4 regions of the Blastococcus carthaginiensis genome follow, and region 4 is predicted to be linked to each of the others. Evidence: riboswitches for the same ligand, from Rfam matches in the RefSeq annotation. Region 4 holds a riboswitch; each other region holds the start of a gene.

Evidence for each region. Region 4 has a riboswitch for cyclic di-AMP ahead of QOZ88_RS18145 (C40 family peptidase). Riboswitches for the same ligand answer to the same signal wherever they lie in the genome.
Region 1: linked by a shared signal. The riboswitch ahead of QOZ88_RS17535 (C40 family peptidase) and the one ahead of QOZ88_RS18145 (C40 family peptidase) in region 4 are both predicted to bind cyclic di-AMP.
Region 2: linked by a shared signal. The riboswitch ahead of QOZ88_RS16125 (peptidoglycan DD-metalloendopeptidase family protein) and the one ahead of QOZ88_RS18145 (C40 family peptidase) in region 4 are both predicted to bind cyclic di-AMP.
Region 3: linked by a shared signal. The riboswitch ahead of QOZ88_RS23045 (LysM peptidoglycan-binding domain-containing protein) and the one ahead of QOZ88_RS18145 (C40 family peptidase) in region 4 are both predicted to bind cyclic di-AMP.

What each region holds. Positions count from the first base shown of each region.
Region 1 covers NZ_JASNFN010000024.1:63,727-72,319, forward strand. The annotation lists gene QOZ88_RS17525 (Rieske 2Fe-2S domain-containing protein) at 1-792, shown strand, start outside; gene QOZ88_RS17530 (hemerythrin domain-containing protein) at 789-1,271, shown strand; gene QOZ88_RS17535 (C40 family peptidase) at 1,378-1,899, opposite strand; cyclic di-AMP (ydaO/yuaA leader) riboswitch at 1,915-2,072, opposite strand; gene QOZ88_RS17540 (helix-turn-helix domain-containing protein) at 2,461-3,114, opposite strand; gene QOZ88_RS17545 (acetyl-CoA carboxylase family protein) at 3,574-6,741, shown strand; gene QOZ88_RS17550 (hypothetical protein) at 6,839-7,000, shown strand; gene QOZ88_RS17555 (hypothetical protein) at 7,015-7,734, shown strand; gene QOZ88_RS17560 (hypothetical protein) at 7,806-7,949, shown strand; gene QOZ88_RS17565 (hypothetical protein) at 7,980-8,201, shown strand; gene QOZ88_RS17570 (D-2-hydroxyacid dehydrogenase family protein) at 8,223-8,593, shown strand, end outside.
Region 2 covers NZ_JASNFN010000021.1:5,534-14,126, reverse strand. The annotation lists gene QOZ88_RS16135 (maleylpyruvate isomerase N-terminal domain-containing protein) at 1-96, shown strand, start outside; gene QOZ88_RS16130 (TVP38/TMEM64 family protein) at 93-761, opposite strand; gene QOZ88_RS16125 (peptidoglycan DD-metalloendopeptidase family protein) at 797-2,011, opposite strand; cyclic di-AMP (ydaO/yuaA leader) riboswitch at 2,036-2,167, opposite strand; tRNA gene QOZ88_RS16120 (tRNA-Ile) at 2,337-2,410, shown strand; gene QOZ88_RS16115 (hypothetical protein) at 2,513-2,941, shown strand; gene QOZ88_RS16110 (GIY-YIG nuclease family protein) at 3,339-3,929, shown strand; gene QOZ88_RS16105 (hypothetical protein) at 3,926-4,216, shown strand; gene QOZ88_RS16100 (AEC family transporter) at 4,297-5,214, opposite strand; gene QOZ88_RS16095 (hypothetical protein) at 5,246-5,659, opposite strand; gene QOZ88_RS16090 (lipase family protein) at 5,667-7,067, opposite strand; gene QOZ88_RS16085 (hypothetical protein) at 7,064-7,486, opposite strand; gene QOZ88_RS16080 (PaaI family thioesterase) at 7,604-8,020, shown strand; gene QOZ88_RS16075 (hydroxyacid-oxoacid transhydrogenase) at 8,027-8,593, opposite strand, start outside.
Region 3 covers NZ_JASNFN010000058.1:265-3,607, forward strand. The annotation lists RNA gene rnpB (RNase P RNA component class A) at 361-762, shown strand; cyclic di-AMP (ydaO/yuaA leader) riboswitch at 973-1,118, shown strand; gene QOZ88_RS23045 (LysM peptidoglycan-binding domain-containing protein) at 1,192-2,034, shown strand; gene QOZ88_RS23050 (hypothetical protein) at 2,481-3,254, shown strand.
Region 4 covers NZ_JASNFN010000025.1:65,405-73,997, reverse strand. The annotation lists gene QOZ88_RS18160 (DEDD exonuclease domain-containing protein) at 1-693, opposite strand, end outside; gene QOZ88_RS18155 (D-alanyl-D-alanine carboxypeptidase family protein) at 904-2,649, shown strand; gene QOZ88_RS18150 (hypothetical protein) at 2,738-3,058, shown strand; cyclic di-AMP (ydaO/yuaA leader) riboswitch at 3,243-3,422, shown strand; gene QOZ88_RS18145 (C40 family peptidase) at 3,565-4,512, shown strand; gene QOZ88_RS18140 (M48 family metallopeptidase) at 4,660-5,925, shown strand; gene QOZ88_RS18135 (glycosyltransferase family 4 protein) at 5,922-7,058, shown strand; gene QOZ88_RS18130 (AMP-dependent synthetase/ligase) at 7,130-8,593, opposite strand, start outside.

The DNA.
Region 1 (8,593 bases), on a different contig from region 4:
CACGGTGTCTGGCTCGGGCACCCGCTGCACCCGGTCCTCGTCGCGGTACCGATCGGCTCGTGGAGTGCGGCCGCCCTGCTCGACGGCCTCGACGCCACCGGCCGCGGCGGTCCGGGTGCCGGGCAGGCGGCCCGCGCGGTCGTCGGTCTGGGGATCGCCGGCGCGGTTGGCTCGGCCGCGACCGGGATGACCGACTGGCAGCACGCCCACGACGAGGCCCGCCGGGTCGGGATGGTGCACGGCGCGCTCAACAGCGCCGCGCTGGCGCTCTACACGTGGTCGTTCGCCGACCGGGGCCGCGGGCGCGCCGCACGGGCGCGGGTGACCGCCGCCGCCGGGTACGCCCTCGTGCTCGCCAGCGGCTACCTGGGCGGCGTGCTCTCCTACCGCCACCGGCTGGGCGTCGACCACTCCGCGGCCGGCCGGTCGCCGCGGGTCTTCACCCCGGTGGCCCGCCTCGCCGACCTCCCCGACCGCGAGCCGGTCGAGGTCACCGCCGACGGGGTGCCGGTCGTGCTGGTCCGCACCGACGAGGAGGTGCGGGCGCTCGGCGGTCGCTGCCCGCACCTGGGCGGCCCGTTGGCGGAGGGCTGGCTGCACCGCGACGAGCTGGTCTGCCCGTGGCACGGGTCGCGGTTCGACGTCGGTACCGGGGAGCCGGCGCAGGGGCCGGCCACGGCGCCGCTGCCCTGCTACGACACCCGGGTCCGCGACGGCGCGGTCGAGGTGCGGCGGCGGGCCCGCCGGCGCCCCCCGACGGCGATCACCACGGGGGCGGAGGCGGCCCGGTGAAGGCCGACGAGGTCCTGATCGCACACCACGACGTGCTGCGCGGGCTGCTCCGCGAGCTGGCGGAGACCACCGACGACCAGACCGGCCGGCGCGAGGAGCTGCGCGACCGGTTCCTGCGCGAGATCGAGATCCACGCCCAGATCGAGGACGAGCTGTTCTACCCCGCGGTCCCCGACGTCTCGCCGCTGCTGGCGCTCGCGCACGCCGAGCACCGGCAGATCGACGACCAGGTCGCCACCGTGATGCGCCTGGACGTCACCGACCCGGAGTTCACCACCGAGGTCCGCATGCTGGAGAAGACGGTGCGCCACCACACGATGGAGGAGGAGCAGCGGATGTTCCCCCAGTCGCACGCCCTGGGGGAGGAGCGCCTCGAACAGCTCGGCGAGCAGCTGCGCGCCCGGAAGCGGGAGCTCGAGGACTCCGGCGGGATGCGGCTGATCGTGCGGCTGAAGCGGGCGACGCTGCGCCACGCGTAGCCGCGCGGCGGTCTCCCCGCCGCGCCGCCGTCCTCGGCCGCGCCGCCGTCCCCGGCCGTGCCGCCGTTCCCCGGCCGGGCGCGCACGGCCGGGGAACCGGAGCCGGTCAGACGACGCGACGCGCCGTGTTGTAGCCCCACATCGAATCCACCGGCACGACCGCGACCGGGTTGCCGTAGGTCGAGGAGTGCACCATCAGGCCGTCGCCGATGTACATGCCGACGTGGCCGACCGGGTCGTAGAAGAAGATCAGGTCGCCGGGCTGCAGGTTGGCGCGGTCGACGTAGACCCCGGCCGTCGACTGGGCCCGCGAGGTCCGCGGGATCTCGACGCCCGCCGCCTGGTAGGCCGACCAGGTCAGGCCGGAGCAGTCGTAGCCGCCCGGGCCGGTGCCGCCCCAGACGTAGGGCTTGCCCTGCTGCGCCAGGGCCGTGTCGACGGCGACCTGCGCGGCGTGGTTCGGGGCGACAACGGTGCTGGTGACGACGGGCCCCGTGCCGCCGCCCCCGGCGTCACCGGTCGAGGCGGTGGCGGCGAACGGGGTGAGGGCGATGCCTGCACCGGTGAGCAGGGCGAGCGCCGCCCCGCGGGCGGAACGACGGGTGGTGGACGTGCGAGTGGTCGTCATGGACGACGGTTTCTCCTGTTCTCCGACAACCGCCTACCGGGTGAGCTGACGGGTTCGGGCGGGGAACGCGCCCGGCGCCCCGGACTGGCCGGTGGCGCTTCACCCCAGAACTTCGGTGGGTCCCCGGTCCGCGCGACGGCTTGTGCCGGTGCACGGTTCGGCGGTGTCCGTCCGGGTGTCACCGGGGGTGGTGACGGCGGGTCCCGGCCGGACCGCGGGGAACGCTAGGTCGGTCACGGATAGGTCACAACGCGACCGACACGCCGCCCGTCGGCGCTCCTCGGTGCTGCCCGGCTCGTCGCCGCCGACCGCGACTCGCGAGCCGACCACCGGGGTTGCGCCGGCGGCCGGAGGCCTGCGTCGGGGTCCGGTGACGGACCGCTGTCGGCCGTGTACTTCTCCGGACGGCGGTGTGGCTCAACGCTGCGTGCTCGACCCATCGGGCCTCCGTAGCCGCGGGCCAGCGACCGTCGCAGCGTCCGCCGCGTCGTAGCGGTCGGTCGACGTCGGCCGGGTCGCGACGTCAGCCCCCGTCGCACCGGTCAGCCGACGTCGCAGCGGTCAGCCGACGTCGCAGCGGCACGGGCAGTCTTCGGCGTGCACCGGCCGGCCGCTCCGGTCGTCCAGCTCGTCGCACTCCGGCGGGCACGCGCACGTCCAGCCGTCGTCGATGTGCCGGAAAGCCCCGGCCTCGAAGCGCCGCTGCAGCTCCTCCTGCCGCCGTCGCGCGGCGCCCGCCCGCCGGGCCGCGGCGCGCTCCTCCGGGGCATCGCCGGGCTGGGGGAGGAGGTGGTCGTCCGGGCGATCGCGGGTGCGGTCGGCGGCGTCCTCCCACGGGCTTCGCCGGTCGAAGGTGTACGTCGGTCGCGGTCGCCCGGGCTGGTGCTCCCACCGCCATGCGCGTTCCTCGCTGAGCATCGTGTCGAGATGGGCGGGGAACCGCCGACCGGCCCTGTCGCGGACGGCGCCCGCGGCCATGCCTTCGACCGGGCGACCCGCATCGTCGAGCAGGACGAGCCGGAGACCGGCGAGGTCCGCCGCGGCGGCGAGCAACCGGGCGTCAACGCCGCGGGTCCCTGCCTCCATGGCGGCCACGGCGGACTTCGAGACGCCCAGCCGGGCCGCCATTTCCCGTTGGGACAGATCGGCCCGGCGGCGGATCCGCCGCAGCAGACCGCACAGGTCGAACTCCGTTGGCACACGGTCGTCGGGCACCCGCCGAGCCTGTCCACCGGGCCCGGCCAGGTGCGACCCCATGTGCCCTTCTGTGGATAGTCACGCTCTGCCCACACCCGCGGGGCAGAGGGGTACTGGGCCGGGAGGGCGCCGGACGCAGCTAGATCTCTGCCCACTGCGGCGGGGCGGAGGGTGACTGTGCCCGGAAGGAGTGTGGCGGTGGCGCGCTGGCTGTCTGCCCACTGCGGCGGGGCGGAGGGTGACTGTGCCCGGAAGGAGTGTGGCGGTGGCGCGCTGGCTGTCTGCCCACTGCGGCGGGGCAGAGCGTGACTGTCTTCGAGGAACCTCTCCCCGTCCGGCCCGGGCAGCCGCCGCGCCTCCGACGGCGCCGGGCCGAGGGGTACGAATGCGGCGGGACCCGCGGCGGTTTCGCGGGAGGGCGCGGCCGACGGTGGCCGGCACCACAACGGGGTCCGGGGCACATGGCAGCATCGCCGGGTGGCCCGTCTGCTGATCGCCAACCGCGGCGAGATCGCCGTCCGCATCGTCCGCGCCGCCGCTGCCGAGGGCTGGACCTCGGTCGGCGTCGCCGCCGCCGACGAGCCCGACGCACCCCACCTCGCCGCCGCTGACGAGGCGCACCTCCTCCCCGGCAGCGGACCGGCCGCCTACCTCGACGCCGCCGCGATCGTGCAGGCCGCGCTCGCCACCGGCTGCGACCTCGTCCACCCCGGCTACGGCTTCCTCTCCGAGACCCCCGATCTGACCCGTGCCTGCGCGGAGGCCGGCCTCACCGTCGTCGGGCCGGACGCCGAGGACCTGGCCGTCCTCGGCGACAAGGCGCTGACCCGCAGCCGGGCCGCCGAGGCCGGCGTGCCCGTACCGCGCGCGGCCGACGGGGACGCGGCCGCGGTCGCGGCACTCCTCGACGAGGTCGGCGCCGTCATGCTCAAGGCCCGGTTCGGCGGCGGCGGGCGGGCGACTCGGGAGCTGCGCCGGAGGGACGACGTCGCCGCCGCGCTCGACGCGGTGCAGCGCGAGGCACGTGTCGCTTTCGGCAGCGGCGAGGTGCTCGCCGAGGAGCTGGTCGAGCGGGCGCGCCACATCGAGGTGCAGCTCCTCGGGGACGGCCGGGGGAGTGTCGTCGCGCTCGGGGACCGCGACTGCTCGCTGCAGCGCAACCGGCAGAAGGTCGTGGAGATCGCCCCCGCGCCCCGGCTCCCCGACGGCGTCCGCGCCGAGCTCGCCCGAGCGGCGCGCGCCGTCGTCGGCAGCGCCTTCCGGGGCCTGGCGACCGTGGAGTTCCTCGTCCCCGCGGACGACCCCGCCGCGTTCGTCTTCCTGGAGTGCAACCCGCGCCTGCAGGTCGAGCACACCGTCACCGAGGAGACGCTCGGGCTGGACCTCGTGCGGCTGCAGCTGCGGGTCGCCGCCGGCGCCACCCTTCCCGACCTCGGGCTGGCCGACGGCGCGCCGCGGCCGGTCGGCACCGCCGTCCAGGCCCGGGTCGTCGCGGAGACGGTCACCGCCGACGGCGCCGTCCCCTCGGCCGGCACGATCACCGCCCTCGCGCTGCCCGGCGGCCCGGGCGTGCGCGTCGACACCGCCGCCCGCCCGGGCGCCGAGCAGAGCCCCCGCTACGACCCGCTGCTGGCCAAGGTGGTCGTGCACGAGCGCGCCGGCTCGCTCGCCGACGCCCTGCGCCACCTGCACCGGGCGCTCGGTGAGGTCCGGGTCGACGGCGTCCCGACCAGCACCGACTTCCTCCGCGCCCTGCTCGCGCACCCCGGGGTCGCCGAGGCCACGACCACCTTCGTCGAGGACCACCTCCCGGAGCTGGTGGGCGACGAGGCGCCCGCGGCGGAAACAGGTGAAGGGCTGCGTGCACCGGTGCCCGGCACCGTCGTCGCGATCGAGGCGGCCGACGGCGCGACGCTCGATCCCGGTGCAGCGGTCGTCGTCCTCGAGGCGATGAAGATGGAGCACGTCGTCGCGCTGCCCGCCGGCGGCACCGTGCGGCGCATCGCGGTGCGGATCGGCGAGACCGTGCGCCAGGGCCAGCTGCTGGCCGACGTCGCGCACGCCGACGGGGACGCCGCGGCCGACATCGCCGCGATCGACCCCGACGCCGACCGCCCGGACCTCGCTGAGGTGCGCCGCCGCCACGAGATCGGCCTCGACGAGCACCGCACCGACGCGGTCGCCAGGAGGCACGCGCAGGGCCGGCGCTCCGCGCGGGAGAACCTGGCCGACCTCGTCGACGAGGGCAGCTTCCTGGAGTACGGGCCGCTGGTCTTCGCCGCGCAGGAGCGCCGCCGCAGCCGCGAGGAGCTGCAGGAGCGGACCCCGGCCGACGGCGTCGTCGGCGGGCTGGCCGACATCGACGGCGACCCGGCCGTCGTCGTCTCCTACGACTACACCGTGCTCGCCGGCACCCAGGGCATGCGCGGGCACCTGAAGAAGGACCGGCTGTTCGAGCTCGCCGAGAAGCGGCGGCTGCCCGTCGTCCTCTTCGCCGAGGGCGGGGGTGGGCGGCCCGGCGACGTCGACCACCCCGTCGTCTCCGCGCTCGACACCGCCGCCTTCTCCCTCTTCGGCCGGCTCTCGGGCCTGGTGCCCACCGTCGGCATCGCCAGCGGCCGCTGCTTCGCCGGCAACGCCGCCCTGCTGGGCACCTGCGACGTCGTCATCGCCACCGAGGACGCGAACATCGGCATGGGCGGCCCGGCGATGATCGAGGGCGGCGGGCTCGGCGTCGTCGCTGCCGAGGAGATCGGGCCGATCGACGTGCAGCACGCCAACGGGGTCGTCGACGTCCGGGTCGCCGACGACGCGGCCGCCGTCGCCGCGGCCCGGCGGTACCTCTCCTACTTCCAGGGGCCGGTCGCGGACTGGACCGCACCCGACCAGCGGCTGCTGCGCCACCTAGTGCCGGAGAACCGCAAGCGGGTGTACGACGTGCGTGCCGTCCTGCACGCGCTCGCGGACGAGGGCAGCGTGCTCGAGCTCCGCGACGGCTGGGGCGCCGGCATGGTCACCGCCCTCGCCCGGGTGGAGGGTGCGCCGCTCGGCGTGATCGCCAACGTGCCCACCCATCTCGGCGGCGCCATCGACGCCGACGCCGCCGACAAGGCCGCGCGCTTCCTCCAGCTCTGCGACGCCCACGGCCTGCCGGTGCTCTCGCTCTGCGACACCCCGGGCTTCATGGTCGGCCCCGAGTCGGAGAAGACCGCGACGGTGCGCCACTTCTCCCGGCTGTTCGTCACCGGCGCCAACCTGTCGGTGCCGATCGGCACGGTCGTCGTCCGCAAGGCCTACGGGCTCGGCGCCCAGGCCATGGCCGGCGGCAGCACCAAGGTGCCGCGGTTCACCGTCGGCTGGCCCACCAGCGAGTTCGGGCCGATGGGGCTGGAGGGCGCGGTGCGCCTCGGCATGCGCCGGGAGCTCGCGGCCATCGAGGACGACGCCGAGCGGGCGGCGGCCTACGACGCCGCGGTCGCCGCCGCCTACGAGAAGGGCCGCGGGCTCAACGTCGCCGCGCACTGGGAGATCGACGACGTGATCGACCCGGCCGACACGCGCCGCTGGATCGCTACGCTGACCCGCGAGGTGGCGGCCACGCCGCGGCCGGCGGGGCGGGTGCGCCCGCACGTCGACACCTGGTGAACCACCCGGTCGTGTGGTTGGCGAACTGCGCGGCGGGGCACGGAGGACGACGAGCACTGCGCCGGCGGCAGCCGGTGCGACGACGAGGAGGCACGACATGGGAATGATGCGGAAGCTGATCGCGTCCGGGGTGGCGGCCAAGGTCTTCCAGGAGGCCAAGAAGCCGGAGAACCAGGCGAAGATCAAGAAGTTCATCGCGGACTTCCAGAACAAGAGCGGTGGTGGCGGCAGCGGCAAGGGTCGCGGCGCCGTCCGCTGACCTGGCCCCGCACCGTGCGGAGCCGCGGAGCGACCCCCGATCCCGAGGCGACCGCCTCGCGGACGGGGGTCGCTCCCGTTGCGGGGTCCGCCCACGGGGCCCCGGGGAGGACCCGCGAGGAGCGCTGGCAGGAACGGCTCGCCCTGCCGGTCCTCGTGGCGGCGCTGGCCTCGGTCCCGGCCATGTTCCTCACCGTCGCCGAGGGCACGCTGGGCACCGCCGGGCACGTCGTCGACCTGGTCAGCGGTCTGGTCCTCGTCGCCGAGACCGTCATCCTGCTGGTCGTCGCCGAGAACAAGCGCGCCTGGATCCGCGGTCACCTCGGCCTGCTCGCGCTCACCGCCGCGGTGGTCGTCGCCGTCGTCTTCGCCCTCGGCCCGGTGCAGATCCTCCGGCTGGTGCGCACCGTCGGCGCGCTGCGCATCCTGCGCGCCGGCCGCATCGTCAAGGCCGCCCGCAGCGTCAGCGACCGGATGGGCTTCAGCGGGCGGCTCGCGCACGTCGCCGCCGCGGGGGCCGGGGTGCTGGTCGCCGTCTTTGTCGGGGTGGTCCTCGCCGACCCGACCTCCCGCTCGCGCGACCTGCTCACCGCCGTGCTGGGCGACGTCGGCACCCCGGCGATCGTCGTCCTCTCCGCGGTCGCCGGGGTCGTCCTCGGCGTGGCCACCTACCTGCTCGCCCGCGACCCCGGCGCGGGCGCGGACGCCGACGACGGTGTGCGGCCCGCGCGATGACGCCGCCGTGACAGCTCGGCCCCGGACGCATGGACGCCCCGGGAACGGGCACCCACCCCCGCATGGGAATCATGAGCAAGCTCGTCAAGGGTGGCATGGCCAAGAAGGTCGTGGACGAGGCCCGCAAGCCGCAGAACCAGCGCAAGATCAAGGACGCGATCTCCAGCTTCACCGACAAGGGCAAGGGCAAGGGCAGCGGCACCAAGCCGCGCTGACCTGCCCGAGCACAGCGGAGAGGATCAGCGATGACCGAGGGATCCATGACCGGCCGCCCGTACGGCGGCACGAACGACAAGTCCGCCGAGCAGGGGCTGCCCGGCGAGACCCCGGAGCACGACGAGGTCGGCGCCGCGCCGGAGCAGTCGCCGCGGGCGGCGCAGGGCGAGATGTCCGACGACGTCACGCGTAGGCCGGCCGACGGCGACGAGCCGGGCGGCATGGCCGACGCCACCGGGCCGCAGGGCTGAGCATCCGGTAGACCTTCGGACGTGCACCGCATCGCCGTCCTGGACGACCACCAGTCCGCCGCCGCCGAGTACTGCGACTGGTCGCTGCTGCCCGGGCCCGTGGAGGTCGTCGAGTTCCACGACACCGCCGCGGGCCCGGACGCGCTCGTCGTCCGGCTGCGCGGCTTCGACGTCGTCCTGGCCATGCGGGAGCGCAGCCGGTTCGACCGCGGCGTGCTCGAGCGGCTGCCCGACCTGCGGCTGCTCGTGACCACGGGCATGCGCAACAAGTCCATCGACGTCGCCGCCGCCGCCGAGCTCGGCATCACCGTCTGCGGCACCGCCTCCTCGGCCACCTCCACCGTGGAGCTCACCTGGGCGCTGGCGCTGGCCAGCCTCCGCCACCTGCCGCA
Region 2 (8,593 bases), on a different contig from region 4:
GCACCGGGCATCCCGGGCGGGCCGATCCTGCAGCTGGCCGCCCGCACCGTCGGTGGGGCCGGCGGCGTGCTCGGCCAGCTGTTCGGCCGGGGCTAGGCACCCCCGCGGGCCGGCCGCGCCGTCCGGCCCCGGTACCACCACGCCGTGCCGACGGCGAGCACGGCGAGGCCCGCCACCAGGCCCGCGACGACGACGGCGGCGTCCAGGTGGGCGAACAGCACGCCGGCCGAGGCGCCCAGACCCACCTGCACCAGCGTGCTGGGGACCAGCCCCACGGCCGTGGCTGCGGCGAAGGGCGCCGGCCGCACGCCCGCGAGGCCCGCCCCGTAGTTGACGGCGACGAAGGGGACGACCGGCACCAGCCGGCTCACGAGCACCGCGGCGAAGGTCCGGCCGCCGGCCAGCCGTCCCAGGCGCGGACCGGCCAGCCGGGCGACGGCCGGCCGCCCCAGCGCGCGGGCGAGCCCGAAGGCGACGACGGCGGCGAGCATCCCGCCGACGAAGGCCACGGCGAGCCCCGCGGCGAAGCCGAGCACCGCGCCGACGAGGGCCGAGACCACCGACCGCGGCACCGGCGCCAGCAGCACCAGCGCCACCGCGCCCACCAGCAGGGGCCAGGCGACGGCCCCGGCCCCGTCCACGACCGCCCGCAGGTGGTCCGCCGACGGCAGGTCCAGCGTCAGCGCCGCGACCCCGCCACCGAGCAGCAGGGCGCCGAGCACCGCTGCCCGCAGCCAGGCCCTGTCCACCGCCGTCCGCACGCCCCGATACTGCCCGAGGCGACGCGCCGCACCGGTCAGCTGCAGCTGCCGCCCAGGGAGATGCCGCGCTGGGCCAGCCACGAGACCGGGTTGGCCCGGTCGGCGTAGAGGCCGCCCCGGTGTGTCTCGAAGTGGAGGTGCGGCCCGGTGGACTGGCCGCGGTTGCCGACCTCGGCGATCTGCTGCCCGCCGCTGACCACCTGGCCCGGCGACACGAAGAACTGGTTCACGTGGCCGTAGACGGTGATGACCCCGTCGGGGTGCTGGATCGCGACGGCGAGCCCGAAGCCGCTGGCCGGACCGGCCTGCAGCACGACGCCCGGCTCGGGCGTGTAGATCGGGGTGCCGATCGGCGCGGCGATGTCCACACCGAGGTGCATCGTGCCCCAGCGCGCGCCGTAGCAGGAGGTGACCCGGCCCTGGGTCAACGCAGCGCCGCTGCCACCCGGGGCGGCGGCCACCGTCATGAGTGCCTGCTCCGCCGCCTGCGCCTCGTCGTACGCGCGGGCGGCGTCCTCGGCGCCCTTCACCTCGAGCAGCCGGATCTCGGCGTCGCGCAGCTGCTGGTCGAGGCTCGCCTTCTCCGCCGTCAGGGCGTCGAACTCGGCCTGCGCCTCGCCGAGAAGGCGGTCGGCCTCCGTCTGGGCCTCCTCGGCCTTGTGCGCGGCGGCGTCGCGCTCGGCGACGGCCGCCTTGGCCTCGCGGTCGAGCCGCGCCTCGCGCGCCTCGGCGACCCGCAGCTCCTCGAGCACCCGGGCTCGGTCCTCGCCGAGCAGGTCCAGCGTCGCCGCCTGCTGCAGCAGCTCCCCCGGGCCTTCGGCGTGCAGCACCATCTCGATCTCGGTGAACGCTTCGTCGCTGCCCATGTAAGCCTCGCGGCCCAGGGTGGCGACGTCGTCCTGGGTGCGTCCGACGGCCTCCCGGACGGCGGCGAGCTCGGCGGCGATCGCGTCGGCGTGCTGCCGGGCGCGGTCGAGCTCGGCCTGCGCGGCCAGCACGGCGCCGCTGGCCTCCTCGGCCCGCAGCGTCATCTGCTGCAGCCGCTCCTCGGCCTCGCGGACGCGCTGCTCGATGCCCTGGACCTCGGCGGCGACGCGGTCGTGCTCGCTCTGCGCTGCGCTCGGTGCCGCCGACGAGGCCGGCGCGCCGAGCAGGGACAGCGACAGCAGCGCGGTGAGGGCGATGGTCGCCCGGCCGGCGGCGCGGCGTGGGCGCCGCAGGACGCCCTTCAGGTGGTGCGTGGTCGCCAAGGCGACTGTCTCCGTTCCTCGGTCCGCCTACCAGGTCAGCTGACGGGTTCGGGCCGGAACGTGCCCTACCTGCCTGCCCGTGGAGGCGCAGGCGGGATTCACCCCAGAGAACGTGGGTCCCCGGTCCCCGCGGCGGTCAGACCGCAGAGTTCGGCGGGGCCCGCCCGAGCCCCCGGGTTCGGGAGCGGGATCGGGTGGGCCGCGAGAGACGGTACAAGCGAAACCTGGATATGTCACAGGGTGGTAACGGACCTTCGCGGTCCGCCACTCGGGCACCGGGCCGCGACGCGGTTTCCGCGGGGGCTTCTGGCAGGCTGGTACGTCCGGGGCGGTAGCTCAGCCGGTCAGAGCATGGGACTCATAATCCCTGGGTCGTGGGTTCGAGCCCCACCCGCCCCACCGAACGACGGTCGCGGTCCCGCCTCGTGCTCGACGGCGTCTCCGTTTCCGCTGCTGGTGGCTGAGCTGGCGTTTCCGCCGGGCAGGGGTGGAGGGTGCGGGATGGACACGGTCCGCTTCACGACGTGCACAGGGTCGGTTGCCGCAGTCTCGCTGCTCGTCGCTGCCTGTGCTTCCGATGATGCAACGCGGCGCGACGGCGGCCTGGCGTCCCCCGAGGCCGTCATCGCCTGCTCCGACCACGTCTTCTGGGGCACCGTCCGGGGGACGACGGAGCGAGCCGGTGGCCTGCACGTCACCTTCACGGTGGATGACTGGGTCAGGCCGGCATCGGGCGATCCTCAGGTCACGCTCGTCGCCGATGATCCGACCGAGAATGTCGGCGCCCCTGACTGGACCACATCCGAGCGACTGCTGGTGATCGACGGCCGGGAGTCCCCGCTGGCGTGGATCCAGGGCGAGGCGGCGGAGGAGTTCGTAGCCGCCTGGGAGGCTGCGGATTCCTCGCTGTCCTGTCCAGATCACTACTAGATGTCCGAGAGCCACACCTCCCGGAGATGCACAGTCCCTGACAGCCGCCCGCTCTCACGCCTGTTTCGGAGTCCGTGATCGGCAGCAGGAACGTCGTGCACATCGAGCCTGCGCCATCTCGGTCACTGCTGCGCCGTCCGTCGTCGAGGCGCGTGCGCGGCAGCGCCGCTGTGGGCTGCGGTCAGGGTTCACGAGCCCCGGGTCGTGATGTTCGGCATTCTCACGGGCGAGGCCGGTGCAGTCGGTGCCGTGTGCGGCTCAGCTGACGGAGACGACGACACTTCCGCTCCAGCGCATCGGCAGCTCGCGCTAGCCGGGGCTCGGAGGGCTGTCGCCGGTACCCACCGAGTTCCTCGGGAAGCGCCTTTCCGGGCAACGGTGCGACGCTCCTGACGTGATGGACGCACTCACGGTCGCGGAGAAGCTGTGCGGCCCACCGACCGACGCCGACGGGGCCCACGCGACGTTGCCGCGGGAGTCCGGCCTCTACGCCTGGTGGGCTCCGCCGGGCAGCCTGTCCGACGTGAGCGGTCCCGCGCATCCGTCCCTCGACGGGCTGGAACTGCTGTACGTCGGGCTGGCGCAGGACCTGCGCACCAGGGTGGGCCGCAACCATCTCCGAGGGCCGACCGGGTCCTCCACGCTGCGCCGCGCCCTCGTTGCGCTGCTCATGTCGTCCGAGGGCTACCGCACCCGCTGGACGACGGACCGCGTCGTCCCCGTCGACGCGGACGAGGAACGGCTGTCCGACTGGATGCGCGCTCATCTCCGGTTGACCTGGGCGGTGCACCCGGACCCGCCAGCGGTGGAGGCCTCCGTCATCGCCGAGCTGACCCCGCCGCTCAACCAGCGGGACAACACGGCGCACCCGCTGTACGGGACCATCAGAGCCGCGCGAGCCGCCTACCGGGCGTCGGCCGGGCCTCGGCCGCAGCGCACCGGCTGGTCCTCGCCCAGGCACGACCCCGTGCCAGGATCGCGAGGGTGACGAGATACCGCGCGACGGTGACCTACACCGTGGAGGTCGTCGACCAGGCGGCCCTGTCGGCTGCCGGCGCGGCTGCCTGGCGGGCGGCGGACGGGGGCTGGGCGGTCAGGGTGGAGGAGGACGGCCGGGTCGTCGAGGCGACCGCCGAGGAAGCGGCTGGCGCACGCCCGGACGCCGAGGCCAGCATCGCTCTCGCACTGGGTCAGCAGGGCTACCCGTCCGTCCCGGGGGTGCAGTTCCACACGATGTCCGTCGATGTCGTCACGGCGGCCCCGGGAGAGGAGTAGGCGTCCAGCGCTCGGCCGGCGCGAACCTCCCGTCCACCGATCCGTGGCGCCTCAGGTGGCTGGACCTGGCGCGAGCCCGCTCAGCCGGTGAGCAGGAGCCAGAGCGGCACCGTTCCCAGCGCGGCGGTCGTCGCCACCGAGATGTGCGCCGACACGAAGCCGCCGTTGCCGCCCATCCGCGCCGCGAGCACGTAGGACGCGGTGGCCGGGGGCACCACCGCGAAGGCCAGCACCACCGCCCGCTGGTCGCCCTCGACCTCGAGCAGGGCCAGCAGGGCCAGGGCGGCGGCGGGCACCACGAGCAGCTTGACCGCCGCCAGGTATCCGGAGAGCAGCCACCCGCTGGGGTCGAGCTCCCGCAGACGGAGCGCCGCGCCCACCGTCAGCAGCCCCAGCGGGACCGCCGCGGCCGCGATCCGGCCGAGCGTGGCGTCGACGGGCTCCGGCAGCGCGAGTCCCGCCACGTTGCCGAGCAGGCCGACGACGGTCGCGACGATCAACGGGTTCCGGACCACGGCGCCGAGCGCGCTCACGACGGCGCCGCGACCGCTCGACGTGGCCGTGCCGCGGGCGAGCGCCAGCACCGCGAGGACGTTGACCGCCGGCACCGTGACGCCCAGCAGCACGCCCATGAGCGCGAGCGCGGCCGGTCCGCGGTCGTCGACGAGGGCCAGGGCGAGGTAGGTGTTGAAGCGGAACGCCGTCTGCCAGCCCGAGGCGGCGGTCACCCGGTCGACGCCCGGGAACCAGCGCACCAGCGCACCCACCAGCGCGCCCGCGGCGAGCGCCCCGAGGGCCGCCAGCAGGGCGCTGCCCGTCCCGCCCGCGGCCAGGTCGGCGGCCAGTGTCGTGCGCAGCAGCAGGGCCGGGAACAGCACGAAGTACACGAGGCGCTCGAGGTCGACCCAGAAGCCCGGCGACCGCCAGGCCCAGCGGCGCAGCAGCACGCCCAGGACGATGAGCGAGAACTCCGGCAGCACGACCGCCGCCGCCTCCACGCGGGCAGAGTAGCCAGCGGGCGGAACGGCCTCAGCCCGGGCGCGGGCCGTACCGCTCTTCGAGGGGCGCGGTGTCCGCGGGGTCGAGCAGGTCGACCACCTCCGACAGCCCCCGCACCGGATCCCGGGGGTCGACGACGTTCACGCCGATCGAGTTGAGCGGCTGCAACGCGCTCTGCCACACCAGGCGCACCGCCTCCTCGTGGATGGCGCGCGGGTCGGCGCCCGGCTTGGCCGTGACGTCCACCGTGCTGCTCGCCGGGTCCGTCGCCGTGTCCTTGTAGCGGAAGTCGACGGCGGCGACGTCGTCCCGGGCGAGCAGCCCGGCCTCGACGGCGGCACCGATCCCGGCAGCGTCCGGGGACGGGGCCGGCGGCGTCCCACCGCCCCCGCCGGAGCAGCCGGCCACGGCGAGCAGCACCGCCGCGGGCACGAGCAGGCGCACGGACCGCTCACCCCCTGCTGATCGAGTAGACGTGGGCCACGACGGTCACGTCATCGCCGGACCCGGCGAGGAAGGGTGCCGCGCTCACCCGGTAGGCCGCAAGCGAGGGGGCGTCACTGCGGTCGACGGCCCGGGCGCCGTGCAGGTAGCTGTTCCGGAGCCCGTGGTCGGTGCCGATGGCCCCGGTCCGCCGCTCGAAGGTCACCGTGGTCACGTTCGCGTCGTCGTCGTTGTCCCGGCCGTCGAGGTGCGGGACGACGTCGTGGACGTTCTCCAGCGCCAGCACCTGGACCCGCGCGGGCACCTCCACCCGGCCGATCGGCGCACCCGCGGTGAGCACGCAGCGCACGTCGTAGGGGAAGTCCGCCGTCCCCGCGTCGTGCGCCGCCTGCGCGGCCACCATCCCGCCCTGGCTGTGCCCCACGAGCAGCACCGGGTCGGCGGGCCCGGCGCCGGCCCGCCGCAGCGCCTCGGCGACCGCCCGCTGCCGCGTCGTGACGTCGCCGCCGAGCACCCGCAGGTTGGTGCCCAGGTCGTTGGTCGCCGGGTTGACCCCGCCACCGGGCAGGTCCCAGTCCTGCGTCCCGGGGATGTCGACGACGTAGGCGGTGGTGCCGTCGGCGCGGGTGAGCACCCGGACGCCGATGTGGTCGCGGTCGGCGTCCGATTCCTCGGACCGCAGGTCGAGCGCCGCCAGCAGGTCCGCGACGCCCCGGGGCGGCCGGACCGCGGCGGCGCGGACGTCGTCCGGCCGCTCGGCCACGACGGGCACCCCGTCCGGCCACAGCCGGCCCAGCCGCGCGACCGCGGACCGGACGTCGCCGCCGCCGAACCACGGGGAGAGCAGCCCGCCGGTGCTCAGGCCCAGCCGCGACGCCGCACCGGGAGCGGCGTTGACGACGTGGTCGACCACGCCCGGGTGCTCGGCCAGCCACCCCTCGGGGTCGTCGGCCAGGTCGCGCGCCCCGTCGACGGCGCCGACCGGGTCGGTCAGGACCCGCCCGGCTCCGAGGACCAGCAGGCCGCCCACGGTCGCCTCCGGGAAGAAGCCGGCCGCCCAGTGCAGGTCGTCGGCCAGGCCGGCGAGCGCGGCGTCCGCGGCCGCGTACGCCTCGGCCGCTGCCCGCAGGGTCGCCGCGCGCGCGGTGAACGCCACGGCGAGCGCCGTGAGGCCACCGGCGCCGTCGAGCGCTGCCAGCAGCGCCGCCTCGAAGCGGGCGACGCCGACGGGATCGAGCACCGCCGACGCGAGCAGGTCCGGGTCGGCCAGCATGCCGTGGCAGACCGCGCTCGTGGCGGCCAGCGCCTCGGCCAGGTCGAGGCTGCTGCCGGCCAGGGAGGTGAGGTCGGCGAGGTCGGCCTCCACACCGCCCGCCCCGCCGCGGACCTCGATGGCGGCGCCGGTCACCACAGGCCCGCGCTGCTCAGCCGGGCCGACACCGTGCGCCATGCCTCCGCACCCGCCTCCGGCAGCTCCCCCACCACGTCGGCGACCTCCTCGAGCAGGTCGCCGCCCCGGGCCGCCTGCTGGTCCAGCCACGAGCGGACCGCCCGCTCGGCGCGGGCGATCGCCGCCAGCCGTGCGCGCACCTCGTCGGCGTGCCGGCGCAGCAGGCCGGCGGCGTGCGCCATGGCGTCGGCCGCGGCGTCGACGGCCGCGCAGTCCCGGGCCTGCTGGCGGCGGTAGGCCGTGGCGGCGTCGGAGACCCAGCGGGTGCGCGCTCCCGCGCGCCGGTGCTCCTCCCCCGCCGCCCGCACCGCCCCGGCGCGCCGGGCCAGCTCGGCGGCCAGCCCGTCCAAGGCGTCGGGATCCCCGTACGCACCCACCGCGGCCTCCTCCCGGTTGCCTGACCAGAACGGAGCCTAGGAACGCCGACGCCCTCCCCGCGGGGCTCGGCCGGGGTCTGTGGGAAGCGGCCGGGGCTGTTGATGGATGCTGGCCCGATGACCGGCGCACCCGTCTCCCGAGCCCTCGTGCAGACCGTCCTCGACATCCCGCTGCACCGGTTCCTCGGCGTCGAGCTGCGCGACGAGGCGGACCCGGCGGCGGGCATCCGGTTCCCCGTGAGCCCGGCCGCGCAGAACCCGGCCGGGATGCTGCACGGCGGCGTCGTCTACGCCCTGCTGGACGTCGCCTCGTTCCTCGCGCTGCTCCCCCACCTCGGCGACGGCGAGCACGCCGTCACCCACGACGTCTCGGCCTCGCTGCTGCGGCCGGTGGGCGCCGGGTCCGCGGTGGAAGTCACCGCCTCCGTGCTGCGCCGCGGCCGGGCGGTCGCGTTCATGCGGGCGGAGGCCACCGTCGACGGCGTCCTGGTCGCCACCGGCCAGGTCACCAAGACCGTCGTCGCCCCCCGCTGAGCCGCCTCACCAGAGGGAGATCGACCGGCGGAAGATGCCGGCGAGGTCGTCCTCGGTGACCGCACGGGGGCAGGTGGCCAGCAGCCGCTGCTGCTTCATCGCGCCGTCGACCAGGTCGGGGATGTCGCCCTCGCCGAACCCGACCGCGCCCACCCCGTTGGGGATGTCGATGTCGCGCATCAGGTCGGCCAGCACCGTGGGCAGGAACTCCGCGGCGTCGGCCGGGCAGTCGGCGCCGGGCGCGAGCAGCTCGGCGACGCGGACGTGCCGCTCCGGCGACGCCTCGAACGTGAAGCGGAACGCCTCGGGCGCGGTCAGCGCCACCGACATCCCGTGCGGCACCATGGCCTCGCTGCCCGGGTAGTCCTCGGGGTGGAAGTCCTTCACCTGCCCGGCGATGGGGTAGGCGTTGGCGTGCGGGATGTGCACGCCGGCGTTGCCGAAGCCCATGCCGGCGAAGGTGGCCGCGATCGCCATGTCGAAGCGGGCCTGCGCGTCGTCCCCGTCCCGGACGGCCTTCCGGAACGACCCGGCCAGCAGGCTCATCGCCTTCTCCGACCACATGTCCGAGAT
Region 3 (3,343 bases), on a different contig from region 4:
ACGACACTTTGGGGCACGACGGGGCAGGGCGTCGGAGGGAAGCGGGTCGCCCACCGCGGGGCGGGCAACGGGTCGGACGCCCACGACCGCGGCGGGGTCAGGGTGATCCCGGCCGCGTGTCGGCGGTGACCGAGGCGGCATGCAGGGTCACCGCGGCCCGGGTGCGCCCGGGCCGCAGGGCCTCAGTGCCTGCGTCGGCTGAAGCGGCTGAGCAGTCGCTTGAGCAGGTTGGCCTTGACGAGTCCGGAGATCAGTCCCATGTCGTCCTCCTCGTTGCGGTGGGTGTGCAGGGATCGCCGCTCCCTACCCGCGCGCTGCCGGATCCATGTGCCGGACGCCTAGACTGCCTGGCACGACGGACGAGTCGGCTGGGCGGTCGCGTCGGTGGGGGAGACCCCGCCGCCGAGGAACGTCCGGGCTCCACAGGGCAGGGTGGTCGTTAACGGCGACCCGGGGTGACCCGCGGGACAGTGCCACAGAAAACAGACCGCCGGCGTCCGCGCCGGTAAGGGTGAAACGGTGGTGTAAGAGACCACCAGCACGCCGGGTGACCGGCGTGGCTCGGTAAACCCCACCCGGAGCTAGGTCAAGAAGGAACGGTGGTCCGCCGCCGCTCCGCGCAGGCGTTCGAGGGCGGCCCGCCCGAGCCTGCGGGTAGACCGCTGGAGCCTGCCGGCAACGGCAGGCCTAGATGGATGACCGCCCATCGGGAGGCCGTGAGGCACCCGTGGACAGAACCCGGCGTACAGGCCGACTCGTCCGTCGGCCCCCCGCTCTCGTGCGGCGTCCGCGGCGTCATCCGTCCGGGCGAACGGGGGCGCTGCGCTCATGTCCGGTGACTCCACGTGCCGCTGTGCGGAGGGTCCGCGAAAAGGCCGGGTTCGAGCTTCTGGCTCGCCGATCGCCTTGCCTACCGTTCGCACGTCCGCTGACCGGCGGACCCGGAGGTCGCCCGCCGAACCTGCCCACGGCCGCCCGGAAGCGTCGAACACGACGGGCAGGCGCGGGGGACCCACCGTTCGTGGCCCTCCGGGACCTCGGGGTGAAGCCGCGCCGTGCGCGGCCGGGCAGCTCTCGCCCGAACCCGACAGCTAACCCCGCAGGCGGCGAGAGGCTCACCACCCCATGCCCAACAGCCATCGCACCGTGGGTCGACACCGTCGTCCCTCCCGCAACCGCGCCATGACCGCCGTGGCCTACCCTGCCGTGGTCCTCGCAGCGGCCTCGGCCGTCACCCTGGGGGCCATCGGCCCCGCGGCCGCCCACACCGGCGAGCACACGGTCCGTTCCGGCGACACCCTGAGCAAGCTCGCGGCCGGCCACGGCACCACGTGGCGCAGCATCCACGACGCCAACCGCGACACGATCGGCGCCGACCCGAACGTCCTGCGCGTCGGGCAGGTCCTCACCATCGGCGGCTCCGGCGCGGCACCGGCGGCGGCACCGGCGGCGGCGCCGGCTCCCGCCGCCGCGGGGTCGTACACCGTGGTCGCCGGCGACACGCTGGCCGGGATCGCGGCCCGCCACGGCACCACCTGGCAGGACCTGCACGCCCTGAACCTCGGCGTCATCGGCCCGAACGCGAACGTGCTGCGCGTCGGGCAGGTGCTCGCCCTGAGCGGCGGGGGAGCGGTTCTCGAGCGCGCCAGCCGGGCTGAGCGGCCCGCCCCGGCTCCTGCTCCTGCTCCTGCTCCGGTGGCGACGTCCGCGGCCTACGACCAGTGGGACGTGCACGTCCGCCCCGCCGTCCAGGAGATCGCCGAGGCGAACGGCGTCGGGACGGTACTCACCCGCCCCGGCCACAGCCCGACCGCCGGCCGCGCGGCCGACTTCATGGTGTACACCGACGCGGCCAAGGGGAACGCGGTCGCCCAGTACGTGATCGACAACGCGGCCCGGCTCGGCGTGGACTACGTGATCTGGCAGCAGCGGATCGCCGGTCCGTGGACGGGCTGGGCGTGGCAGCCCATGGCGGACCGCGGCTCGGCCACGGCCAACCACATGGACCACCCGCACGTGGCCTTCCTGCCGTAACCACCGCTCCTCCGCACGTCGCTGAGCCGGCCGTACGCCGATCACCCGTGGTCGGTCGGTCGGATGGCCGGGAGTCTTCGCCGGCCAGGGTCGGCACCATCTCGGTGTTCCAGCTGACCTGGGGCTGATCCGTGGGCCGGGGGCACCGGAGCGTCCCCCGGTCGGCGTCGGTGGAGCGTCCCCGAAGGGGATGCCGAGGTCGCGACGGCGTGTCACGAGATCGTCATGCACCCGATCGTGTTGCGCGCGTTCGAACGGTGGACGGCAGGGCATGACGTGATCACGCCCTGATCGAGGGCCGGGTGAGACGCCGCTCCGCGCGTCGTGTCACCGACCGCTGGGTTCTCCCCGACCCGGACGACCGACCGGCGCAGCACCGCGCCGGCCACCCATCCCCGGGAGCCGGAGCAGACCGCGCTCCGGGTCTCCGAGACGAAGGAGTCTCCATGCGCAAGGCATTCGCCATCCCCTCCGTCGCGATCGCTGCTGCGGCGTTCCCGCTGCTGACGATGAGTGCGGCCTCGGCTGCCCATGACGGCAGCTACCAGGCCGACCTGGGCTCGCTGAACGACTCGGGTGTCACCGGCACGGGCATGGTCACGCTGGAGGGTGACCAGGCGATCGTCACCGTCGAGGCGAACGGTGTGCTGGCCGGTTCGCCGCACGCCCAGCACTTCCACATCGGGGCGCAGGGCGTCTGCCCGCCGGCGTCGGCCGACTCGGACGGCGACGGGATCGTCACCACTGCCGACGGCATCCCCTTCTACGGGGAGATCGGTGCGTCGCTGACCACCGAGGGTGACACCGGCGCGGACAGCGGTCTGGCGGTGGACCGCTTCCCGACGCCTGAGGGGGACAGCTACACCTACGAGCGGACCTTCAGCATCGATCAGGCCACGCAGGAGGCGTTCGCGGCCGGTACCGCGGTGCTGGTGGTGCACGGTATCGATGTGAACGGCAACGGTGAGTACGACGCCGAGGCCGGTCAGAGCTCGCTGGACCCCTCGCTGCCGCTGGAGGCCACCGCGCCGGCGGCGTGTGGTGTGCTGAACGCCTCGCAGATGGGTCAGATGCCCGCCGGTGGTGCTGACACCGGTGCCGGTGCCACCAGCGGTATCGAGGAGCAGGCGGCGATCGGGGTGGGTGCGCTGGCCGCTGCCGGTGCGGTCGCCGCGGGCACCGTGGCCTACCGCCGTCGCCAGGCCGCCGACCAGGCCTGATCGCCCACGCCTGATCGACTAGGCACGTGACCAGGCCTGATCGACCGGGCCTGATCGATCAGGCTTGATCGACCCGCATCACCCGTCGC
Region 4 (8,593 bases):
GTAGACGCCGGGCCCGTGCGGCACGGCGTCGGCCAGGTGCCGCTTCCGCCGGCGCTCGGGATCGACCTGCCGGGTCAGCCCGGTCAGCTCCTCCAGGGTGGTGACGCCGAGCGGCCCGAGCCGCTCGAAGAGCCCGTGGAGCACGTCGACGGTGGCCCGGGCATCGTCCAGGGCCCGGTGCGTGGGTGAGGTGGTGGCCGAGAAGTACGGGGCCAGGGTGGCCAGCTTGCAGTTGGGCACCTCGTCGCGGCTGAGCAGCCGACGGGCGAGGACGGCGGTGTCGACGGAGGCCGCCGCGGGCCACGCCATCCCGTTCTCGGCGCACGCCGCCCTGAGGAACCCGAGGTCGAACGGGGCGTTGTGCGCGACGAGGACCGCACCGCGGGCGAACTCGAGGAAGGCCGGGAGCACGGCGCCGATCCGCGGGGCCGTGGCGACCATCGTCGAGGTGATGCCGGTGAGCACGCTGATGTAGGGCGGGATCTCGTGCCCTGGGTCCACGAGCGTCTGGAACTCGCCGAGCACCTGGCCGCCGCGGACCCGGACGGCGCCGATCTCGGTGATCGCGCTGTCCTTCGGCGAGCCGCCGGTGGTCTCCAGGTCGACGACGACGAACGTCACCTGCGCCAGCGGCGTCCCGACGTCGGCGATGGAGACCTGCTCGTAGCGCGGCGGTGCTGGGGGAGGTGGCACGGGGCGGACGCTAGGTCGGGGTGCTGACACTCCGGGGGACGCGCGCCGGGCCGGCCACCCCCCGGGCGGGGGGCCGTGGGCCGCCCGACCAGGGGGAGCGGGGCGCCGGGTCCGGGGACCACCTGGCTTTCCGCCCCCGCACGGGTCACCATGCACGCCAGCGCCCGTCGCCGCCCGCGCGACCGGCCCGTTGCCTGGAGGTGGTCGGCGATGCCCGCGCGCTCCTGGGCGCACCCGTCCGGCCGGGCCCGGCGGCGGGTGGCGGTCGCGGCCCTCGCGGCCTGCGTGCTGGTGCTGCTGCCGGGCGGGCCGGCCGCCGCCGCGCCCAGCGACCAGCCGGGCGGCACCTCCGGCGTGCTGGAGAGCCCCGACCTTGACCGGCTGCAGCGGCGCGCCGCGGAGGTCCAGGACGAGCTGCGGGCCCGCCAGGCCGAGGTCGTCGCCGCCCGCGAGGCGCTCGCCGGGGCCCAGCGGGCCGTCGGCGAGGCGCAGGCGGTCCTCGACGCGGCGCAGGGCGTGCTGGCCGGGTACCAGCGGGAGGTGGCCGACTACGCCGCGGCCGTCTACCGGGACGGTGGCGCCCTCACCCCGCTGACCCTGCTGCTCAGCGGCGGCGACCCGGGGGAGGTGCTCTCCGGCCTGGGGTTCCTCGACGTGGTCGATGCGCACGCGGCCCGGGTGATCGGCGTCGCGGAGGGCCACCGGCGCGCCGCGCTGGACGAGCAGGCGCGCGCCCAGGCCGCGCTGGACCAGGCCCGGACGCGGGCGGACGAGGTGGGCGCCCGGGTGGCCGAGCTCGAGGCGGCGGCCGAGGCGGTCACCGCCGAGCTCGGCGACGCGCTCGCCGTCGTCGACGGTCAGCTCGCCCAGCTCCAGCGGGAGCAGCTCGCCGTCAACGAGCAGACGGCGGCGAGCTGGCGGGCCTACGTCGACCAGCTCCGCGCCGCGGGGCTGGCGGAGGTGCCGGCGTCCGCGCTGCGCGACCCCGGGCTGGCCCTGCCCGACCGCCTGGTGCCGGTGGGCGCGGGCGGGGGTGGTGCCCAGCGCGGGGTGGCCCAGCTGCCCGGTCGCCCCACCTCGCTGCTCGTGCTGCCCGTGGAGACGCTCGCCGCGGTCGGCGGCGCGATGGAGGCCCTGGGGCAGCCCTACGCCCCCGGGACGGCGGGGCCGGACTCATGGGACTGCGGCTCCCTGGTGCAGGCGGTCTACGGCCGGACCGGGGTCTCCCTGCCGGGGACGCAGGGGGAGCTGTTCGCGCGGACCGCGCCGGTGGCCCCCGCCGACGTGCTCCCCGGTGACCTCGTCTTCCTCGGCTCACCGGAGTCCGGCCTGGGGCACGTGGGCATCGCGCTGGACCCGAGGACCATGCTCACCGCCGACGCCCGGGCCGGTGCCGTGGTGGTGCGGACGCTCCCGGGTGACCAGGTGCTGGGCATCGGCCGCCCGGTCCTGGGCCAGCGGTCCCCGGCGGCCGTCCCGGAGCCGACCGCGGGGGCGCTGCGGACCGAGTGCGGCAACACCGTCTACCCGCCCAGCTACGACGGCGGCCGCGCCTGGGGCGGCTACCCGAACGGCCTGATCCCGCCCAGCGCGATGTGCCCCCTGGGCGTCGGCGGGCACTCCCTGCGGTGCGACGCGGCCGCGGCCTACCGGGCCATGGCGGCGGCCTACGCGGCGGACTTCGGGCGCCCGCTGTGCATCACCGACTCCTACCGCACCTACGCTGGCCAGGTGAAGCTGTACGGGGAGAAGCCGGCGCTCGCGGCGGTCCCGGGCACGAGCAACCACGGCTGGGGGCTCGCGGTGGACCTGTGCGGCGGCGTCCAGTCCTTCGGCACCCCGCAGTACGCCTGGATGGTGGCCAACGCCGGCCGCTTCGGCTTCCTGCACCCGACCTGGGCCGATCCGGGCAACGGGCGCGAGGAGCCGTGGCACTGGGAGTACGCCGGCAGCTGACGACGCCGGACCGGCGCCGGTGGCGCGGCCGGGAATGTCGGTGACCGCTCCTACCGTGCGCAGCGACTCACGGAGGAGAGAGGAAGCCATGCTCATCGACTGCGACACCTGCACCGCCCGCGGGACCGGCTGCGCCGACTGCGTCGTGACCGTGCTGCTCGGGGCCCCGCCGGGATGGCAGGGGGTCGACCCGGTGGTCGTGCCCATGACCGGCCGCCCCCGCGGCGGTCCGTCACCCGCCGCCGAGGACGTCGTCGTCCCGCCGCCCGGGGTGGTGGTGGAGTTCGACGAGGTGGAACGCCGGGCCGTGCGGGCGCTCGCCGAGGGCGGGCTGGTGCCCCCGCTGCGCCACCCGGACGGGGCCGGGGGTCACGACGGTGACCGCTCCCGGGGCCGGCGCACGGGGTGAGCACGGGCCCGCACGGACCGGTACCCCCTACCCCGGGTCGGGAGGTCGGGCGGGGAGGCGCGCCCGTGAGCTGGGGATCCTCGTCACACGGGTTTCTCCAGCGATCATTTGTCACGGGGGTATCACGATCGTTAAGGTTCACGCCGTCCGGCCGGGTGGTCGTCATCCGTCGATGGATGGCCTCGACCGGACACCGCCTAATCACCGCCGGGCGCGCACCACTGGCGCCCGGGGTGTACCGGGGACCCACCGCAGTTCTGGGGTGAGTTCTCCCGCAGCCGGCCCGCCGGTGCGCGGGGGATAGGGCCAGTCTTCCCAGCCCGAACCCGTCAGCTAACTCGGTCGGCGGTTGCAGAGGAAGAAACGGAGAGCCGCCGCTCGTGGCGACCCCTCACGCACTCCTGACGCACGCCCCCGAACAGCTCCACGCCGCCGACCGGTGCAGCTCGCGCGCCCGTCGCCTCGGTCCGCTCCGTTCGGGTTTCCTGGTCACCGCCGTCACGGCCGTGACCGTCACGATCCTCCCGGGGACGGCGTCGGCCGTCCCGGGCACGGCCGACGAGGTCGCCGCCCAGGTGGCCGAGGCCAGCCACGAGCTCGAGGTGGTCTCCGAGCAGCTCAACGAGGCGCGCGTCGTCCTCGCCCGCCACCAGGACGAGGCACGGGCCGCCAGCGCGGCCGCCGCCGAGGCGGAGGCCCGGATCGGCTCCCTCGACGGGCACATCCGCCGGCTGGCCCGCAGCGCCTACACCGGCAGCGGCATGTCGCAGCTCCACGCCCTGCTGACCAGCGACTCGGCGGACCACCTCCTCGACCAGCTGGGCACCCTCGACGCCATCGCCGGGCACACGAACGCGGTGATCACGGAGGTGTCGCAGGCGGCCGAGGGCGCGGAGCAGTCCCGCGACGCCGCCGAGGAGGCCGCCGCCGACGCCGAGCGGACGGTGGAGCAGATCGCCGCCCAGCAGGAGGAGCTCGAGGCGAAGATCGCCGACTACCAGCGCCGCTACGAGGCGCTCACCGCGCCACAGCAGGAGCAGGTGGCGCAGGCACACGGCGGCGCCGCCCTGCCCGCGCCGAGCGCCGTCACCGCGCCGAGCTCGGCCGCCCAGGTCGCGGTCAACACCGCGCTCGCCCAGATCGGCGACCCGTACGTCTGGGGCGCCGGCGGGCCGAACGCCTTCGACTGCTCGGGCCTGACCTCGTACGCCTACGCCGCGGCGGGCGTGACGCTCCCGCACTCCAGCCGGTCGCAGAGCCAGATGGGCACGCCCGTCTCGCGCAGCGAGCTGCAGCCCGGCGACCTGGTGTTCTTCTACAGCCCGGTCAGCCACGTCGGCATGTACATCGGCAACGGCCAGATGGTGCACGCCTCCACCTCCGGCCAGCCGGTGAAGGTGGGGAGCCTGGACTCGATGCCCGACTACAACGGCGCCCGCCGCATCGCGGGCTGACAGCTGCAGGTGCTCGACGAGGGCCGGTGATCCCACCCGGGATCACCGGCCCTCGTCGTCCGGCCGGCGCGCCGGACCCCGTCCGGGGATCGCCGCCACCCCGCGGGCGGCGAGGGGGACGGCGACCGGCTCACTAGGATCGGCCGGGTGAGCGCTCGCCGGGTCGCCCTGGTGGCCGCGGCCCTGCTCGGGATCGCCGTCGTCGTCGTCATCGCCGTCCGCACCCCGTGGACCGTGCTGCCGGAACCGCCCGGGGGGTACACCGAGCCGGATCCGACCGCCGGGCTGGACCCCGACCGGATCGAGCGCGCCGAGGCCTTCGCGGACGCGCTGCGGCCGGCCTCGCTGCTTTCCCTCGTGCTCGGTCTGGGGGTGTCGGCGGCGCTCGGGCTGACCCCGCTGGGGGCCCGGCTGATGCGCGCCGTGGGGGCGCGGGTGGGCGGCCGGTGGACCCTCCAGGTGCTGGTGGGGGTGCCGGTCCTGCTGCTGCTGGGGCGCCTGGCGACCCTCCCGATCTCGGCCTACGCGGAGTCGGTGCGCAGCAGCTACGGGCTCTCGACGCGGAGCTGGTGGCTCTGGCTGCGCGACGTCGCGGTCTCCCTGGCGATCAGCGCGGCGCTGACCGTGCTCGTGCTGCTGGCCTTCCTCTGGCTCGCCCGCCGCGCCCCGCGCACCTGGTGGGCCTGGGCCGGCGCGGCCGCGTCCGGCCTGGTGGTCGTCGGGTCGTTCCTCTACCCGGTGGTCATCGAGCCGGCGTTCAACTCCTTCGAACCGTTACCGGCGGGGGAGCTCCGCAGCGATCTGCTCGCCCTCGCCGAGGAGAACGGCACACCGGTGCAGGACGTGCTGGTCTCCGACGCCTCCCGGCGGACGACGGCGCTGAACGCCTACGTCTCCGGGTTCGGGTCGACCCGGCGGATCGTCGTCTACGACACCCTGCTCGGCGAGCTGCCCGACGCCGAGATCGAGTCCATCGTGGCGCACGAGCTGGGGCACGTCGCCGCGGACGACGTCCTGACCGGCACGCTCATGGGCGCACTGGGTGCGGGGGCGGCCACCGCGCTGCTCGGCTGGCTGCTGAGCTGGACGCCGCTGCTCCGCCGGGCCGGCGCCGGACGACCCGGTGACCCGCGGGTGGTGCCGCTGCTGCTGTTCCTCGTGTCCGCCGGCGGGCTGCTCGCCACGCCGGTGCAGAACCTGGTGTCCCGGCAGATCGAGGAGCGCGCGGACCTGCACGCCCTCGAGCTCACCCGCGACCCGGAGGCGTTCGTCGACATGCAGCAGCGGCTGGCCGGCACCAACCTCGGCGACCCGGACCCGCCTGCGGCCTGGCACTGGTTCTTCGGCAGCCACCCCACGACCGCGCAGCGCATCGCGATGGCCGCGGACTGGGCGCGGCTGGAGGGCCCGTGACGCGCACCCTCGTCGTCACCAACGACTTCCCGCCCCGGCAGGGCGGCATCCAGACGTTCGTCGCCGCGCTGCTGGACCGGCGGCCGCCGGACTCCCTGGTCGTGCTCGCCTCGGACACCCCGGGCTCGGCCGAGCACGACGCGGCGCTGCCGTACCCGGTGGTGCGCCGGCCGACCGGCATGCTGCTCCCGACGCGGGCGACGGCACGCGCGGCCGTGGACCTCGTCCGGCGGTACGGCTGCGACACCGCGTTCTTCGGCGCGGCCGCACCGCTGGGGCTGCTCGCGCCCGCGCTGCGGGCCGCCGGGGTGCGGCACCTGGTCGGCGCCACGCACGGCCACGAGACCGGCTGGGTGGCCCTCCCGGGGAGCCGGCAGGTGATGCAGCGGATCGCCACCGGGCTGGACGTCCTCACCTACATCAGCGAGTACACGCGGGACCGGCTCGCGCCACCGCTCGGGGGGCGCACCCGGCTGGCCCAGCTGTCGCCGGGAGTCGACGTCGACCGCTTCACCCCGGAGGTCGACGGGGCGGCGGTGCGCGCGCGCCACGGCCTGGGCGACGCACCGGTCGTGGTCTGCGTCTCGCGGCTGGTCGCCCGCAAGGGCCAGGACGTCCTCGTCGCGGGGTGGCCGCGGGTGCTCGCCCGCCACCCGGCGGCGCGGCTGCTGCTGGTCGGCGGTGGGCCGGACGAGGGGGAGCTCCGCCGCGCGGTCGCGGCCCGCGGGCTGCAGGACTCCGTCGTCCTCACCGGCCCGGTCGACCACGACGAGCTGCCCGCGCACTACGCGGCCGGCGACGTCTTCGCCATGCCCTGCCGCACCCGGCGCGGTGGGCTGGACGTCGAGGGGCTCGGCATGGTGTTCCTCGAGGCGGCCGCCTGCGCCCGCCCGGTGGTGGCCGGCACCTCCGGGGGAGCCCCCGAAGCGGTGCAGGACGGCGTCACCGGGCACGTGGTGGACCCGCGGTCACCCGCGGCAGTGGCGACGGCGCTGGCCGGGCTGCTCGACGACCCGGAGCGGGCCCGGGCGATGGGGCGGGCCGGACGGACGTGGGTGGAGCGGCGGTGGTCCTGGACCACCATCGCGACCGACTTCGCGCAGCTGCTCGAACCCGGCTGCGACCAGGCATAGGAAGCTTTACCTACGTCATGGGGCCTGCGGACGTAGGTAAAGCTTCCTATGCCCCTGGTCGGCGGCGGTGCTCAGCGGGAGTAGAGCGACTCGACGTCGGAGCCGAACTCCTTGAGCACGACGTTCCGCTTGAGCTTGAGGCTCGGCGTCAGCATCCCGTTGTCCTCGGTGAAGTCGGTGGCCAGCACCGTGAACTTCTTGATCGCCTCGGCCTGGGACACCGCCTTGTTGGCGTCCTCGACCGCGGCGCCGATCTCGGCGAGCACGTCGGGGTCCTCGCGCAGCTGGGCGGCCGTCAGCCCGGTGTCCTTGCCCTTGGACTCCAGCCACTGCGGCAGGGCCTCCTCGTCGAGGGTCACCAGCGCGGCGATGTAGGGCCGCTGGTCGCCCACGACGATGCACTGGCTCACCAGGCGGTGGGCCCGCAGCCGGTCCTCGAGCCCGGCGGGGGCGACGTTCTTGCCGCCCGCGGTCACCAGGATCTCCTTCTTGCGGCCGGTGATCCGGACGAAGCCCTGGTCGTCGATCTCGCCGAGGTCGCCGGTGCGGAACCACCCGTCCGCGTCGATCGCCTCGCGGGTGGCGTCCTCGTTCTTCCAGTAGCCGCGCATCACGATGCCGCCGCGGATGAGCAGCTCGCCGTCCTCGGCGACCGAGAAGGCGACACCCGGGAGCGGGCGGCCGACGGTGCCGATGCGGATCGCCTCGTCGTGGTTGACCGAGGCCGCCGCGGTGGTCTCGGTGAGGCCGTAGCCCTCGAAGACGGTGACCCCGATGCCGCGGAAGAAGTGGCCGAGCCGCTCACCGAGGGGGGCGCCGCCGGAGATGGCGCCCAGGCAGCGCCCGCCGAGGGCGGCACGCAGCTTGCCGTAGACCAGCTTGTCGAACAGCGCGTGCTGGGCGCGCAGGCCCAGCCCGGGGCCGCCGGTGTCCTGGGCGCGCGACCAGTCGATCGCGACCTGGGCGGCCCGGTCGAAGATCTTGCCCTTGCCGTCGCCCTCGGCCTTCGCCTTGGCCGAGTTGAACACCTTCTCGAAGACCCGCGGGACGGCGAGCACGAACGTGGGCTTGAACTCGCCGAGGTCCTCGACGAGGTTCTTCACGTCCGCCGTGTGGCCGATGACCGTCCGGTTCTTGATCGCGCCGACCTGCAGGACGCGGGCCAGGACGTGGGCCAGCGGGATGAACAGCAGCAGCGACCCCTGCACGTTCATGAACCGGTCGAGCAGCGTGATGCCGTTGCCGATCTCGAACAGGAAGTTGCCGTGCGTGAGCTCGCAGCCCTTGGGACGCCCGGTGGTGCCGCTGGTGTAGATCAGCGTGGCGAGGCTGTCGGCGCGCAAGGTGGCGCGGCGGGCGTCCAGCTCGCTGTCGGGCACGCCCGAACCCGTGGCGGTCAGCTGCTCGACGGCGCCGTCGTCGATGACGACGACGGCCTTGAGGTCCGGCGCCTGGTCGCGGACCGACTCGATGGCGGCGGCGTGCTCGTCGCGCTCGACGACGGCGACCGTGGCGCCGGAGTCGGAGAGGATCCA